Regions from separate parts of the Tsuneonella mangrovi genome, predicted to be linked through region 1. Evidence: predicted binding sites of a transcription regulator. Region 1 holds the regulator's gene; the other holds the start of a gene.
The links. Region 1 encodes LexA, which represses DNA repair genes until DNA is damaged. Its sites were predicted from a motif close to GTTCCNCNCTTGTTCT; they were not measured.
Positions count from the first base shown of each region.

Region 2: CJO11_RS02805 (ATP-dependent helicase) is a predicted target of LexA. The motif match lies at 4,882-4,897, and genes of this name have one in related genera.

Region 1 is NZ_CP022889.1:254,001-261,434, reverse strand. Features, by position in the region: gene gltX (glutamate--tRNA ligase) at 1-131, opposite strand, end outside; gene CJO11_RS01275 (ComEC/Rec2 family competence protein) at 161-2,344, shown strand; gene lexA (transcriptional repressor LexA) at 2,354-3,034, opposite strand; gene CJO11_RS01265 (molybdopterin molybdotransferase MoeA) at 3,104-4,303, opposite strand; gene moaC (cyclic pyranopterin monophosphate synthase MoaC) at 4,300-4,776, opposite strand; gene trpC (indole-3-glycerol phosphate synthase TrpC) at 4,939-5,742, opposite strand; gene trpD (anthranilate phosphoribosyltransferase) at 5,721-6,713, opposite strand; gene CJO11_RS01245 (anthranilate synthase component II) at 6,710-7,294, opposite strand; gene pip (prolyl aminopeptidase) at 7,327-7,434, opposite strand, start outside.
Region 2 is NZ_CP022889.1:578,680-586,113, forward strand. Features, by position in the region: gene CJO11_RS02775 (bifunctional folylpolyglutamate synthase/dihydrofolate synthase) at 1-560, shown strand, start outside; gene CJO11_RS02780 (AmpG family muropeptide MFS transporter) at 557-1,897, opposite strand; gene CJO11_RS02785 (aromatic ring-hydroxylating oxygenase subunit alpha) at 1,973-3,130, shown strand; gene CJO11_RS02790 (pseudouridine synthase) at 3,149-3,910, shown strand; gene rsmD (16S rRNA (guanine(966)-N(2))-methyltransferase RsmD) at 3,907-4,449, shown strand; gene CJO11_RS02800 (hypothetical protein) at 4,507-4,791, opposite strand; gene CJO11_RS02805 (ATP-dependent helicase) at 4,906-7,212, shown strand; gene CJO11_RS02810 (OmpA family protein) at 7,265-7,434, opposite strand, start outside.

The DNA of each region.
Region 1 (7,434 bases):
AGCAACGCCTTGCCGCCGTGATGGCGCGCGTAGAGCCAGTTGAACAGCGCTGTGCGTGCACCGCCGATGTGGAGGAATCCGGTCGGCGACGGGGCGAAGCGCGTTACGACTGCCCCGCTACCACTTGCCATGCGAATTCATTCCCTTATCCAAAGCGTTGATGGCCATGCAACCGGCGCCACAGGTGCCCATGGGGGAGGGCGACGCACAGGGCGATGCTGCAGTGCAGCGTCCTTGGCGCAAGGCGCTTGACTTGTCCAGTGCACTCGATGGGATCGAGAGTTTTCTGGGAAGCCGCGAATTTGATCGTGCCCCTTGGCTGGTCGTCGCACTGATCGGCGGAATTGCATTGTGGTTCAGGCTTGCCGGACCATGGCAATGGATCGCATCGATCGGCGTTGCACTGATAGCAGCGCTGGCAGCCACTGCGCTGTGGCGCGATCGACCTGAGCGAACCAACGTGCGCATGGCGACGGTAGGCTTTGGCCTCGCCATCGCCCTTGGCGTGCTGCTGATCTGGAGCCGATCCGCAATCGTCGGCGCAGAACCGATCGAACGACCGGTCCTGACCTCGATCGACGGCCGGGTCCTCGATCGGCGCGACAAGCCCGCGCAAGGGCGAGTGCGTATTACCTTGGCCTATCGGGACGCTGTTTCGGGCAGTGCTCGCAAGGTGCGGATCAATGTGCCGCTCGACCACGCCGATCCGGCCATCGATGACGGTGCCAGGATCAGGCTTCGCGCCCGGTTGATGCCGCCTGCTCCACCGATGCTGCCAGGTGCCTACGACTTCGCCCGCACCGCGTGGTTCGGTGGGCTCGCGGCGACCGGCTCGCTCGTCGGGCCGATTACCGTCGTCGAAGCAGCGCCGCGAGACGACTGGGGCCTCGACCGGGTGCAACGGGCATTGTCCGCACATGTACGGGGTGAACTGGGCGGATCTGCCGGAGCTATCGCAGCGGCGTTTGCCAGCGGGGACCGGGGCGCGATTAGCGAGGCCGATGAAGACGCGATGCGCGATGCGGGCCTAACTCACCTTCTGTCGATCAGCGGGCTCCATGTCAGCGCGGTCATCGCTGCAGCCTATATCCTGGCGATACGCCTGCTTGCGCTGTGGCCGTGGTTCGCGCTCCGCGTACGCCTGCCGCTGGTCGCGGCTTCGATCGCTGCAGTCGCGGGCATCGGATATACCTTGTTAACGGGGGCGGAGGTGCCAACCGTCAGGAGTTGTGCCGCTGCAATGCTGGTACTCGGCGCACTTGCGCTCGGGCGGGAAGCATTGTCGCTACGGATGGTCGCGGTCGCAGCGGCATTCGTGATCGCGCTCTGGCCCGAATCGGTCATCGGGCCGAGCTTCCAGATGAGCTTTTCCGCCGTTATCGCGATCGTCGCGCTGCACCAGTCGGCACCGGTCAAACGTTTCCTCGGCCCACAGGAGGAAACGTGGAGAGCAAAGTTCGCAAAACGCGCCTTGATGCTCCTGGTAACCGGCTTCGTGATCGAACTGGCGCTGATGCCGATCGTGTTGCTGCATTTCCACCGGGCAGGGATCTACGGGGCGTTTGCCAACGTTGTCGCGATTCCCTTGGTGACATTCGTCTCGATGCCGCTCATCGCGATTGCGCTCACGCTCGATATTGTGGGGCTCGGCGCACCGGCATGGTGGCTCGCGGGGCAGTCGCTCGACCTGTTGCTGACGATCGCGCATTTCACTGCCGCGCAACCCGGCTCGGTCAAGATGATGCCGCAGATGAGCCACCTGACCTTTGCATTATTCGCGGTCGGAGGACTGTGGCTCGCGTTGTGGCACGGGCGGGTGCGGCTGTTGGGTCTAATTCCATCGGCGCTGGCGACAGTAATGTTGTTGCACACGCCGGTTCCCGACATCCTCGTTTCGGGCGGCGGCCAGCACGTGGGCATCACCGGGGAGGACGAGCGCTTGCTGGTCCTGCGCGATACCCGAAGCGAGTTCACACGCGACAACCTGCTCGAACTCGCCGGGATGGACGGCGACCCGCTTCCGCTCGCGCAATGGCCCGGTGCACGGTGCAATCCCGACTTCTGCGTCCTGACGATCGAACGCGCGGGGCGGTCATGGCACCTGTTGATGGCTCGCGGTCGTTCGATGATCGAGGAGCGCGCGCTGGCGGCAGCGTGTGCGCGGGCAGACATCGTCGTCGCAAGTCGCTGGCTGCCCCGAAGCTGCCGCCCGCTTTGGCTCAAGGCGGACGGGCGGTTGCTCGCGCGCACCGGTGGACTAGCGATCACGCTGGCGGACGAGCAGGTCCATACCGTCGCGCAGGACCAGGGCAACCACGGCTGGTGGCGCGATCGGGGCCGCTAGGCAGCCCTCTCAGTGGTAGCGGCGCAGCAACCCTGACAGGCGGCCTTGCACGACTACTTCGTCGGGCCGGTAGATCTGCGGCTCGTAGGCCCCGTTTGCAGGATCGAGCCGGACCATGCCGTTCTCGCGCCGCAAGTACTTGAGCGTCGCTTCCTCGTTGCGCACGAGCGCAACCACGATCTCGCCGTCGCGGGCAGTATCGGTACGCTTTACCAGCGCAAAATCGCCGTCGAAAATCCCTGCCTCGATCATCGAGTCGCCCGAGACCTCGAGCGCGTAGTGGTCGCCCGGACCAAGCAGCGCGGCGGGAACGGGCAGGGTGCTCTGACCCTCAAGCGCTTCGATCGGGGCACCGGCGGCGATCCGTCCGTGCAGTGGGATCTCGATCACATCGTTCGCGGGTTCGGGTCGGGGCGGAGCACTGCGCATCTGCACCACGTTGTCGTTCTTCGCCGCACGGGGAGCCGACACCGCATCTTCGGGCTGCTTTATCACTTCGAGCGCACGGGCCCGGTTGGGCAAACGGCGGATGAAACCGCGTTCCTCGAGCGCCGAAATCAGCCGGTGCACGCCCGACTTGCTCTTCAGGTCAAGCGCTTCCTTCATTTCCTCGAATGAAGGCGAGATGCCGCTTTCCTCAAGCCGACGCTGGATGAACTGGAGCAATTCGTGTTGCTTGGCGGTGAGCATTGCGCTCCTCCCTCAATGTTCCAAATCGCGGAACGAATATGGAACAATTAGGCAACCTTGATTCGTCCGTCAAGCATTTCCGCCATCTTCGAGCGGGATAACCCGGACGGCATCCCCCGGTTCGGCGGGAGGCGCATCGCGGGGCCGATCGATCAGCACGTCCGCCACGGCGAGCGAACGCAAGGCGCTGCTGTCGCGCTCGGAGATCGGCGCAACGCCGCCTTCGGTCCATCGCCCGCGCACGAATTCGCGTCTTGCGCCGCCAGCAGGCATCGGTTGGGTCAGGTATGCAGGATGGAGCCGGGGCAGGGCGCTCGCCGCGCCGCCAAGCTTCCGCAGCAACGGCAGCAAGAACAGGTGCGCGGTGACGAATGCGGAAACCGGATTGCCCGGCAACCCAAGCACAACCTGCGCCCCCTTGCGCGCGACAAGCAGCGGCTTGCCGGGTTTGATCGCCACTCGCCAAAAATCGAGGGTCGCGCCCCATTGCTCAAGCACCGGGCGTATGAGGTCATGATCGCCGACTGATGCTCCACCAGTGGTGACAACGACATCAGCATCGCGCGCCGCTTCGAATGCCGCCATCAACGCCTCGGGCTGGTCGGGTACGGGGCCGAGCACTTGTGCTTTGGAAACGAGCCCGTGGCACATCGCGGATATCATCGCCGCATTGCTGGCGGGAAGGGCGTGTGGCTTGGCCGGATCTGGCTGTGCAACGAGTTCGTCACCGGAATCGATCACCGCCACCGCCGGACGCTTTCCTACCGCCATCTCCGCGCAGCCGCCTGTCAGCGCAAGCGCGAGTTGAGCCGCGCCGACCCGCGTTCCCTCCGGCAGGAGCATGTCACCTTCGGCAAAATCGAAACCCTTGCGGCGGATATGGCGCGTAGTCGGGCCATCTTCGTTGGCGAGTGTCACTTGATCGCCATCACGCGCAACGTTTTCTTGCAGCAGCACGCAAGTCTCACCGGGCGGCATATGCGCGCCGGTGGAAATGCGGATCGCTTCGCCTTTTGCGAGTTCGCCCGCGAAAGGATGGCCCGCGGCACTTTCCCCGATCACTGTCCACGGTCCTACGGGATCGTCCGCGCGGGTCGCGTATCCGTCCATCGCCGACAGGTCGGCAGAGGGCTGGGTGCGCGCCGCGACCATCGGCCCGGCGAGAAACCGCCCGACTGCATCGCGCGCGGGAAGCGTCTCAACCCCGAGCGGCTTCACTCCGTCGAGCAGTCGCGCCTGCGCATGTTCGAGCGGGATCGGCGCAGTCATGCGTCGGCGCGCCAGGCACCCGACTTGCCGCCATCCTTGGCGATCAGGCGGACTTCGCCGATCACCATCGCCTTGTCGAGCGCCTTAGCCATGTCGTAGATTGTCAGCAATGCGATGGAAGTTGCTGTCATTGCTTCCATTTCCACCCCGGTCCTGCCGGTAAGCGCGGCGGTGGCAGTTGCCCGGATTCCGTCAGCTTCGAAGTCGAAGTCAATCGTCACGGTGTCCAGCGCGAGCGGGTGGCACAGCGGGATCAGCTCGGCGGTCTTCTTCGCAGCCATGATCCCGGCGATACGGGCAGCGGCGAGCACGTCGCCCTTGGGCGCGTCTCCCGCCCGGATTGCAGCGAGCGCATCGGGGGAAATCGCAATCCTGCCCGAAGCGACCGCCTTGCGCGCAGTCTCGGCCTTGCCGCCGACATCGACCATCCGTGCGTTACCGCTCTCGTCGAGGTGGGTCAGTATCTTGCTCATCGCGCTGCGCTCATTCCACTCGATGGAACACATGGAACACTGTCCATATAGAGAAATCCCGCTGCATCGATCAGGCATCGATTGATGAGCCGCGAGCTACCAAGATCGTGCAGTTTCATTCGCTCATCCTGCCAGAACGATGGCCGGTAGGACAGGGCGAACCTAGCCGAACAGCATTGCGCGGGTCGCTGCCTCGACGTCGGGCTGGCGCATCAGGCTCTCGCCCACCAGGAACGCGCGCACTCCGACCTGGGAGAGCCGCACAAGGTCGGCATGCGTGTTGATCCCGCTTTCGCCGACCAGCAACGCGCCATCCGGTGCAAGCGAGGCGAGCTGCTCGGTCGTCGCAAGGTCGGTCTTGAAGGTCTTGAGGTTGCGGTTGTTGACCCCGATCAGGCGTGACTTGAGGCGACTTGCGCGCTCCATCTCGGCTTCGTCGTGGACCTCTACCAGCACGTCCATCCCGCGCTCGATCGCTGCCGCTTCGATCTCGGCCATCAAGCCGTCTTCAAGCGCAGCGACGATGATCAGGATCGCATCGGCCCCGATCGCGCGTGCTTCGGCCACTTGCCATGGGTCGACCATGAAATCCTTGCGCAGGACAGGAAGGTCGCACGCTGCGCGCGCGGCGACGAGATAATCCTCGTGCCCCTGGAAATAGGGTGCATCGGTCAACACCGAGAGACACGCGGCTCCGCCATTCCGATACGCAACAGCGTGTTCGGCGGGCCGGAAATCCGCACGGATCAGGCCCTTGGAGGGCGAGGCCTTCTTGATCTCGGCAATCAGGGCGAAACCGTCAGCGGCCTTGCGTTCGAGCGCGGCGCGAAACCCGCGCGGGGCCGATTGCTCGCGCGCAGCGCTGTCGAGGTCGCTCAGCGTCGCCAAGGCTTTGCGCGCAGCGACTTCCTCGCGCTTGGCCGCGCAGATTTCGTCAAGCTTGTTCACTGGGCCATCTCGATCCATCGACCGAGGAGTTCTTCAGCCTTACCGGCATCGAGTGACTCCGCCGCAAGCGCAGCACCCTCAGCGTAGCTCGTCACCTTGCCCGCAACCACGAAGCTGGCCGCCGCATTGAACAGCACCGCGTCCCGGTAAGGGCCCGGAGCACCCATAAGCAGCGCCTTCAAAGCCTTGGCGTTGTGTGCTGCGTCGCCGCCACGAATTGCTTCGATCGGTGCATGGGGAAGCCCAGCATCGTCTGCGTCGAGCCGCCGCATCTCGAAGTCGTTACCCCGCACGTCCGCGACTTCGTTGCCACCTGCCAGGCTCAGCTCGTCGAGTCCTTCGTCGCCCGACACGATCAGCGTCCGGCGCGTGCCGAGCCGCGCCTTGGCGTCGGCGTAGATCGGCACATAAGCGGGGCGGGCAATCCCGATCAGCTGGCTCTTCACCCCCGCCGGGTTCGATAGAGGGCCCATCAGGTTGAAGATCGTCCGGCGACCGAGCCGCTGGCGGATCGGTTGGATCCTGCCCATCGCGGGGTGGTGGTTCTTCGCAAACAGGAAACAGATGCCGATTTCGTTGAGCGTCCTTTCGGCAGTCTTGCCGGCCGCATCCATGTCGAGTCCGAGCGCTTCGAGGGTATCGGCCGCGCCCGCCTTGCTGCTCGCCGCCCGGTTGCCGTGCTTGGCAACCGGTACCCCGGCAGCGGCAACCACCAGGCTGACCGCTGTCGAGACATTGAGTGTGTGGTGCCCGTCGCCTCCCGTGCCGCAGCAATCGATGGCATTGTCCGGCGCGGCGATCGGGATCAGTCGGGCACGCAGCGCGCGGGCCGCACCGGCAATTTCTTCGGCCGTTTCGCCGCGATCTGACAGGTCGCAAAGAAAGCGCGCGATTTCCTCTTCACTCGTTTGGCCATCGAGGATCCAGCCGAACACCTCTTCGGCTTCGGCTTCGCTGATATGCGGTTCGGCCTTGGGAAGCGTCTTCATGCTACCTCGGACGCTTCGATCCCGCACAGCCGCAGGAAATTCGCCAGCAAGGCGTGGCCGTGTTCGGTGGCGATGCTTTCCGGGTGGAACTGCACCCCGTGGATCGGCAGGCTTTCGTGGCGGAAGCCCATCACGTGCCCGTCGTCGCTGCTGGCGTTGACCTTGAGCACAGGGGGAATGTCCTCGACCACCAGCGAGTGATAACGGGTCGCGGTGAACGGGCTGGGCAGGCCGGCGAACACCCCGCTTGAATCGTGGCTGACTGGCGAGGTTTTACCGTGCATCAGCCCGCCGCGCACCACCTTGCCGCCGAAATGCTGGCCGATCGACTGGTGGCCGAGGCATACTCCCAGCAGCGGCATTTCGGCATCGGCACAGGCGGCCACGAGATCGAGGCAGATGCCCGCTTCGTTGGGCGTGCACGGGCCGGGGGAAAGCAGGATCCCGTTCGCTCCGATCGCCAGCGCCTCTGCGGCGGTAAGCGCGTCGTTGCGCTCCACCCGCACCTCGGCCCCCAGCTCCATCACGTAGTGGACCAGGTTGAAGGTGAAGCTGTCGTAGTTGTCGATGACAAGGATCATGGATGGGCCCTTGGCCTGACCGGCGGCGCGGTTCAAGCCTTCCCGGCGAACCGGTCGGTCGCGCGGACCAGACCGTCGGTGATGCCGGGTTCGGAAAACAGGTGGCTCGCGTCAGGCACGATCTGCAAGTCGACCTCGGG
Region 2 (7,434 bases), 320 kb from region 1:
CCGATGGCTTCCATTTTATCGATGCGGAGACCCGGCTCGCCCTGCCATTTCCGACCATGCCCGGCCGCCACCAGGTGATAAACGCGGGGCTGGCAGTGGCGATGCTGCACTACCAAAACCACCTTGCGGTCTCACCCGAAGCGATGGCCGAAGGTATTCGCGCGGCGAACTGGCCCGCACGGCTCCAGCGCCTCTCCCCCGGCCCGCTCGTGGGCACGCGCGAAGTCTGGCTCGACGGCGGGCACAACCCGGACGCGGGGCAAATGCTCGGGAAGCAATTCGCGGGACATCGCGCGCACCTGATCATCGGGATGATCGAGGCCAAGGATCCCACGGCGATCACCGGGCCGCTATCGCGCAGCATCGCAAGCATCAGCGCAGTGCCTGTCCCCGGTCACGACTTTCATCCGGCAGAAGCATTCGGGACCGAAGCGCGCGCGATGCCCGATGTCCCGACTGCGCTTGCCGCCCTGCCCGACGACGGATTGCCGGTGCTGATCGCAGGCTCGCTCTACCTCGCGGGCGAGGTGCTGCGGCTCAATAATGAAGTGCCGGATTAGATCTCCGGATCGTCTCGCGCGTCGCCTTCACCGACTTCACCGGCCGTGCCCATGGCGGCATCGACCAGCCCGGTCCGCATCATCCACCAGAAAATCGCGATCCCCGGCAATGCGATGACGGTCGTCAGCAGGTAGAAGTCGACATAGCCGTACGTCTCTATCAGCGCCCCTGCCGTCGTCCCGGTCAGGAAACGCCCGACGATGCTCGCGCCCGCGCTGATCAGCGCGTATTGCGCCGCCGTGAATCGCAAGTCGCACAGCGCCGAGAAGTAGGCAACAACCACTACCCCACCGTATCCACTAGCGAAATTCTCGAACCCGATCGCCCCGGCCATGCCGAGATTCGAATGCCCCGCCGCAGCGAGCAGCGCGAAACTGAGGTTCGATACCGCCATCAGGATCAGGGCGATGAGAACCGATCGTTTGAGGCCAAGCTTGGCGTAGAGGATGCCCCCGACGAACACACCGACGATCAATGCCCAGAAGCCCACGCCCACGTCGTAGAGCGCGATCTCGTCGTTGGTGAAACCAAGGTCGTTGAACAGCAGGCGGAAGGTCAGGTTGGCCAGCGTGTCGCCGATCTTGTGGACTAGAATAAATGCCAGCACCAGCCATGCGCCGTTGCGGCGGAAGAACTCGCTGAACGGCCCGGCAATCGATTGCCAGACTTCACCCATCGAACGCTTCTCTGCCGTCACCTGGTGCCTCGTCGGTTCGCCAAGCACGATAACGGTCAGCATCGCCGGCAGCGCGAACACCGCGCACGCCATGTAGGCTGCGCTCCAGCCGATGCGTTCCGCAACGACCAGCGCAACGGCCCCTGCGGCAGCTGCACCGATACGCCAGCCATACTGGCTCATCCCCGAGCCGACGCCGAGCTGGTAGGGCTTGAGGGTCTCGATCCGGTAAGCGTCGATCACGATATCGAAACTGGCCCCGGCAAGGCCCAGAAGGACAGCGCTCGTCGCAGTCCAGTAAATGTCCGCCTTGGGGTCGGCGAGCGCGAGGTTGAATACCGCCGCGACAACCAGCACCCCGATCAGGAGCATCCACGAAACGCGTTGTCCCAGCACGCCCAGCACCGGAAGCCGGACCCCGTCGATGATCCACGCCCACAGCGGCTTCAGGTTGTAGACGAAGAACGCCAGCGTGAACGCAGTCACGGTCGACTTCTCGATCCCGTCCTGAGCCAGCCGAGTGGTCAGCGTCGATGCCAGCAACGCGAAAGGGAAGCCGGACGAAACGCCGAGGAAGAAAGCGGCGAGCGACTCCTTCTCAAGATAGGGCCGCACCGAGTCCCACAGGCTGCGCCGTTCGTCGGATATTCCCTCGGCCATTCCCTAGCGTCCTTCCCGTTTCGCAGGTTTCGTGCGACACTTATCGCAGGAAGAGAGGAATAAGGAAGCGCTGCAATGGCCCAGACCATGACCGCTCCGGGGAAAAGACCGACCGACGGGCAACTGGCCCTCGCCGAGGCCGTTGCGCGCGGCGAGCAGCGCAAGGACGCAGGCGTTACCCGTGTTCCGACCGAGGTCTATACCGACCCGGATCACTTCGCGCGCGAGAAGTCCGCGCTTTTCGATCGCCTGCCGCAAGTCATCGCGCCATCCGCCTTGCTGCCCGAGCCGGGCATGGTCGTGCCGCACGATTCGACCGGGCGGCAACTGCTGATCACCCGCGACAAGGCAGGCGAGATTCACGTGTTTCACAACGTCTGCCGCCACCGCGGCACGCGTCTGGTCGAAGGGACTGAAGCGGAATGTGCGGCGCGGCTGGTGTGCCCCTACCACGCGTGGACCTATCGCTTGGACGGGACGCTGCTGGCGCTCCCCCGGCCCGATACTTTCCCGGGAATGGACAAGGCGGATTACCACCTTGCCGAACTGCCGAGCTGCGAGGCTGGCGGGTTGATCTGGTTTTCGCCTGCTCCCGAGGCCGATTTCACTCATGCCCGCATGATCGGCGAGGATATGGCGGCGTTCGATGCCGCCAACCACTATCTGTTCCGCCGCAAGACCCACACGGTGCGCGGCAACTGGAAGCTGATCATGGATGCCTTCCTTGAAAGCTACCATGTGCTGCGGCTCCATGCGAACACCATCGGGCCGTTCTTCAAGGACGGCGTGACAAGCGGCGATTTCATCGGGCCGCACGCGCGCTCGGCGGTCGGGCGCGCCGAAGAGCTCGAAGGGATCGACCTCACCGACATGCCCTCGCTGCGCCGGTATGTGACGTTCGCCTACCAGCTGCTGCCCGCCACGATCATCATCCCCAGCCCGGACTACATCAACGTGATGGTGCTGATGCCTCAGGCGCACGACCTGACGCTGGTCGAGGACTTCATGCTGATCCCCGAGGCGCCCGCGACCGACAAGGCGCGCGATCACTGGGAACGTAGCTGGGCGCTGCTCGACGGAGGGGTGTTCGCCAGCGAGGATTTCCGCGCGGCGGAGCTCGGCCAGCAAGGCCTCGAGACGGGTGTAGTCAAGGAATTGACGCTCGGCACGCTCGAAGGCGGGATCAACCGCTTCCACGAGACCGTGATGGAGGCGTTGCGCGCGGCGAATTGAGCGCGTAGGCGCGCCGCCATGTCTCAGAGTGACCGACCACAGGGCGAACGTATCGCCAAGCTCCTCGCGCGTGCAGGCGTGGCCAGCCGCCGCGAGGTGGAGCGCATGATCGAAGCCGGACGCGTGGCGATCGACGGCAAGGTGCTGGAAACCCCGGCGACGATCATCCCCGACCTCAAGGGCGTGACGGTCGACGGCAAGCAGGTTGCCCGCGCCGAACCCACCCGCGTGTTCGCGTTCAACAAGCCGACCGGCCTGATCACCGCCGAACGCGACCCCAAGGGCCGCCCGACGATCTATGCCGCGCTCCGCAATGCCCTTCCTCGCAATGCGCCGCGGCTGATGCCGATCGGACGGCTCGACATGAATACCGAAGGCCTGTTGCTGCTTACCAACGATGGCGAACTCAAGCGCGCGCTAGAGTTGCCCTCGTCCAATATCCCGCGCACATATCGCGCGCGGGCATTTGGAGATGTGCAGCAGCAACAGCTTGAGGAACTGATCGAAGGTGTCACGATCGACGGGATGCACTATGGCCGGATCGATGCCGATTTGGAGCGCAAGACCGGGCGCAACCAGTGGATCGTGATGACCATCACCGAAGGCAAGAACCGCGAAGTGCGCCGCGTGCTCGAACATCTTGGGCTCGAAGTGAACCGCCTGATCCGTGTCGGTTACGGCCCGTTCGAACTGGGCGACATGCCGCGCGGCACCGCGCTCGAAATCCCGCAAGTCCAGGTAGAGCGACTTCGCAAGCATTTGGCGCGCGAGAACCGATGAGGATCGTTGCCGGTCAATGGCGCGGACGGAAGTTGGCTGCGCCCAAGGGCGAGGCGACCCGGCCGACTGCCGATCGAACCCGCGAGACCCTGTTCAACATGCTTGTTAGCCGGCTCGGCAGTTTCGAAGGGCTTTCGGTGGCAGACCTGTTCGCGGGCTCGGGCGCACTTGGACTGGAAGCATTGTCGCGCGGCGCAGCTTCGTGCCTGTTCGTCGAGCAGGACGAGGCTGCGGTGAAAGCGATCCGCGCCAATGTCGCTGCGCTCGACGCCCGCGCGCGCTGCGATGTGCGTGCATCCTCAGTCTTGAGCCTCGGCCCAGTCCCCCAGCCGTTCGACCTGATCCTGCTCGATCCGCCCTACGACACAGGCGCGGGAGCAGTTGCGCTCGACCGGCTGCAACGGCTCGGCTGGATAGGTCCGGCGACGTGGATCGCGCTCGAAACCGGAGCGAAAGAGGTAGTCGAGGTAAAGGGGTTTGAAATTGCCGCGGAGCGGAAGGTCGGCAAGGCCAAGCTCAGCCTGCTGCGCGCTGCCTGACCGGAAGGTGGTGCCACGCCCCGCAAAAGGGGCAATGCGGGGCGCAGCAAACCGAAGTCAATGATCGGCGTTATGCGGCATCGCGCTCGCCGGCTCGCCGGGCCAGTAACCCAGCGGCCTGGTGCCCTTGCCTGTCGCGGCATACCGGTTGATGCACGCGCTCTGCTGATCGCTCTTGCAGATCGGCAGCTTCGCCGGGAGAGGCGCGGTGTCGGTGGCGGGCAATTGCTGAACGACCGGATCGCTTACGAACTGGACGTTGTCCGCCCCGCTGTCCGCCATTGCCGCAGCCGGGATAGCCAATGCAACAACACCGATGGTGGCAATAAGGGTACGGTTCATGGGTTCGTCTCCATATTTGTCCCTGTTGCCCACTTTCAACGTGCGACCCGGTGCAAGAGTTCCCCACGCGACCTTGCACGCCCACGCCATGTTCCCTAGTTGTTCACCGCCCCGATGAGCGAAAACCTGCCCCTCTACCCCGGCGGTCCGGAAACCGCGCTGCCAGCCTATGCCGCGCGATTGAATGCGCCCCAGCAAGAGGCGGTGCTGACAACCGAAGGGCCGGTCTTGATGCTTGCAGGAGCGGGCACCGGCAAGACCGCCGCGCTCACCGCTCGCCTCGCACACCTGATTGCCATGCGCCGGGCCTGGCCGAGCGAGATCCTGTGCGTGACCTTCACCAACAAGGCAGCGCGCGAAATGCGCGAGCGGGTCGGCGGGCATATCGGCGAAGCGGTGGAAGGGATGCCTTGGCTCGGCACGTTCCACTCGATCGGCGCGAAGATGCTGCGCCGCCATGCCGAACTGGTGGGCCTGCAGTCGAACTACACGATCATCGATACCGACGATCAGTTGCGACTGCTCAAGGCGCTGATCAACGAGCATGGGCTGGATGAAAAGCGTTGGCCCGCGCGCCAGCTCGCTGGACTGATCGACCGCTGGAAGAACCGCGGGCTCAACCCCGGCGATCTCGATGCAGTGGAGAACGAAGCGTATGCCAACGGGCGCGGGCAACAGTTCTACATGCTCTACCAGGAGCGGTTGAAGGCGCTCAACGCGTGCGACTTCGGCGACCTGCTGCTGCACATGCTCAACATCCTGCGGCGCGAACCCGAGGTGTTGGCGATGTACCAGCAGCGCTTCAAATACATCCTCGTCGACGAATACCAGGACACCAACCAGGTCCAGTACCTGTGGCTGCGGCTGCTCGCGCAGGAGCGCAAGAACATCTGCGTTGTTGGTGACGACGACCAGTCGATCTATTCGTGGCGCGGCGCTGAAGTCGCCAACATCCTGCGCTTCGAGAAGGATTTTCCCGGCGCGAAGGTGATCCGGCTGGAGCAGAACTATCGCTCCACCCCGCACATCCTCGCCGCCGCTTCGGGCCTCATCGGCGAGAACAGCCGGCGGCTGGGTAAGGAACTGTGGACCGAGGCGGGCGGCGGCGACAAGGTCCGCGTGATCGGCGTGTGGGATGCGCCCGAGGAAGCGCGCCGGGTCGGCGAGGAAATCGAGCGCCTCGAACGCGAAGGCCTGCCGCTCGACAGGATCGCGATCCTCGTGCGGGCGCAATACCAGACGCGCGAGTTCGAAGACCGGTTCATCCAGATCGGCCTCAGCTATCGCATCGTCGGCGGATTCCGGTTCTACGAGCGCGCCGAAATCCGTGATGCGCTGGCCTACCTGCGGGTGATCGCCCAGCCGCAGGACGACTTGGCGTTCGAGCGGATCTACAACCAGCCAAAGCGCGGCCTCGGCGCGAAGACGCTAGAGGCGATGCATCGCCATGCACGGGCCAGCGGCCTGCCGCTCGCCGCGGCTTCGCTCCAGCTGGCCGACAGCGACGAGCTTCCCAAGCGCGCCAGCGGCACGATCGCGCGGCTCATGAGCCAGTTCCTCCACTGGCGCGAGTTGGCCGAACAGGTCGCTCCATCCGAATTGCTGCGGACAGTGCTCGACGAAAGCGGCTACGATGCGATGCTCAAGGCGGACAAGACTGCAGAAAGCGCCGGACGGGCGGAGAACCTGTCAGAACTTGCCCGTGCGATGGAGGAATACGAGACGCTCGGCGACTTCCTCGAACACGTCGCGCTGGTGATGGACAACGACCGCGCCGACGACGGCGAGAAAGTCACCATCATGACGATGCACGCCGCCAAGGGGCTCGAATTCGACCAGGTGTTCCTGCCGGGATGGGAGGAAGGCGTGTTTCCCAGCCAGCGCGCGCTCGACGAAGGCGGGCTCGCGAGCCTCGAGGAAGAACGGCGCCTGGCCTATGTCGCGATCACCCGCGCGCGGCGGCACTGCACGATACTCCACGCGGCAAACCGGCGAATCTACGGCCAGTGGACCAGCAGCATCCCCAGCCGTTTCGTCGGCGAATTGCCCCCTGACCACATTACCGAAGAATCGACTCTCACCGGCGGGGCTTCGCTATGGCGCGCCGGGCTGAGCGAGCACGACGATCCGTTTGCGCACGTCTCGTCCAATCGCCCCGACCGCTCGCGCATTCGCGGGCCCGGTTGGCAGCGCGCGCTCACGACAGGATACGACGCTGCGCCCAAACGGGTGAAGGAAACCACCCGGTCCGCTGCCAGCTTCGCCGCCAAGCCGCGCACCGACATCGCGATCGGCACCCGCGTGTTCCACGACAAGTTCGGATATGGAACTGTCACCGACCAGGAAGGCAACAAGCTCGAAATCGAGTTCGAACAGGCCGGCACCAAGCGGGTGATCGACAGTTTCGTCAGCGTCGCGTGAAGCGGCTGTAGGCTAGGGGCGGCTCCGTCTGGGAACCGCCCCAGCTCATCGATTACTGCTGCTGCGCCCCGTCAGATGACTGCATCCCGTCTACGCTCTTGCTGACGAGGATATTGACCGAAACGCGGCGGTTCTGCGCCTTGCCGGCAGCGGTGCTGTTATCCGCCAGCGGATCGGACTCGGCCATCCCGGTCGGGGTCAGCATCCGCCAGGGCTTCCAGC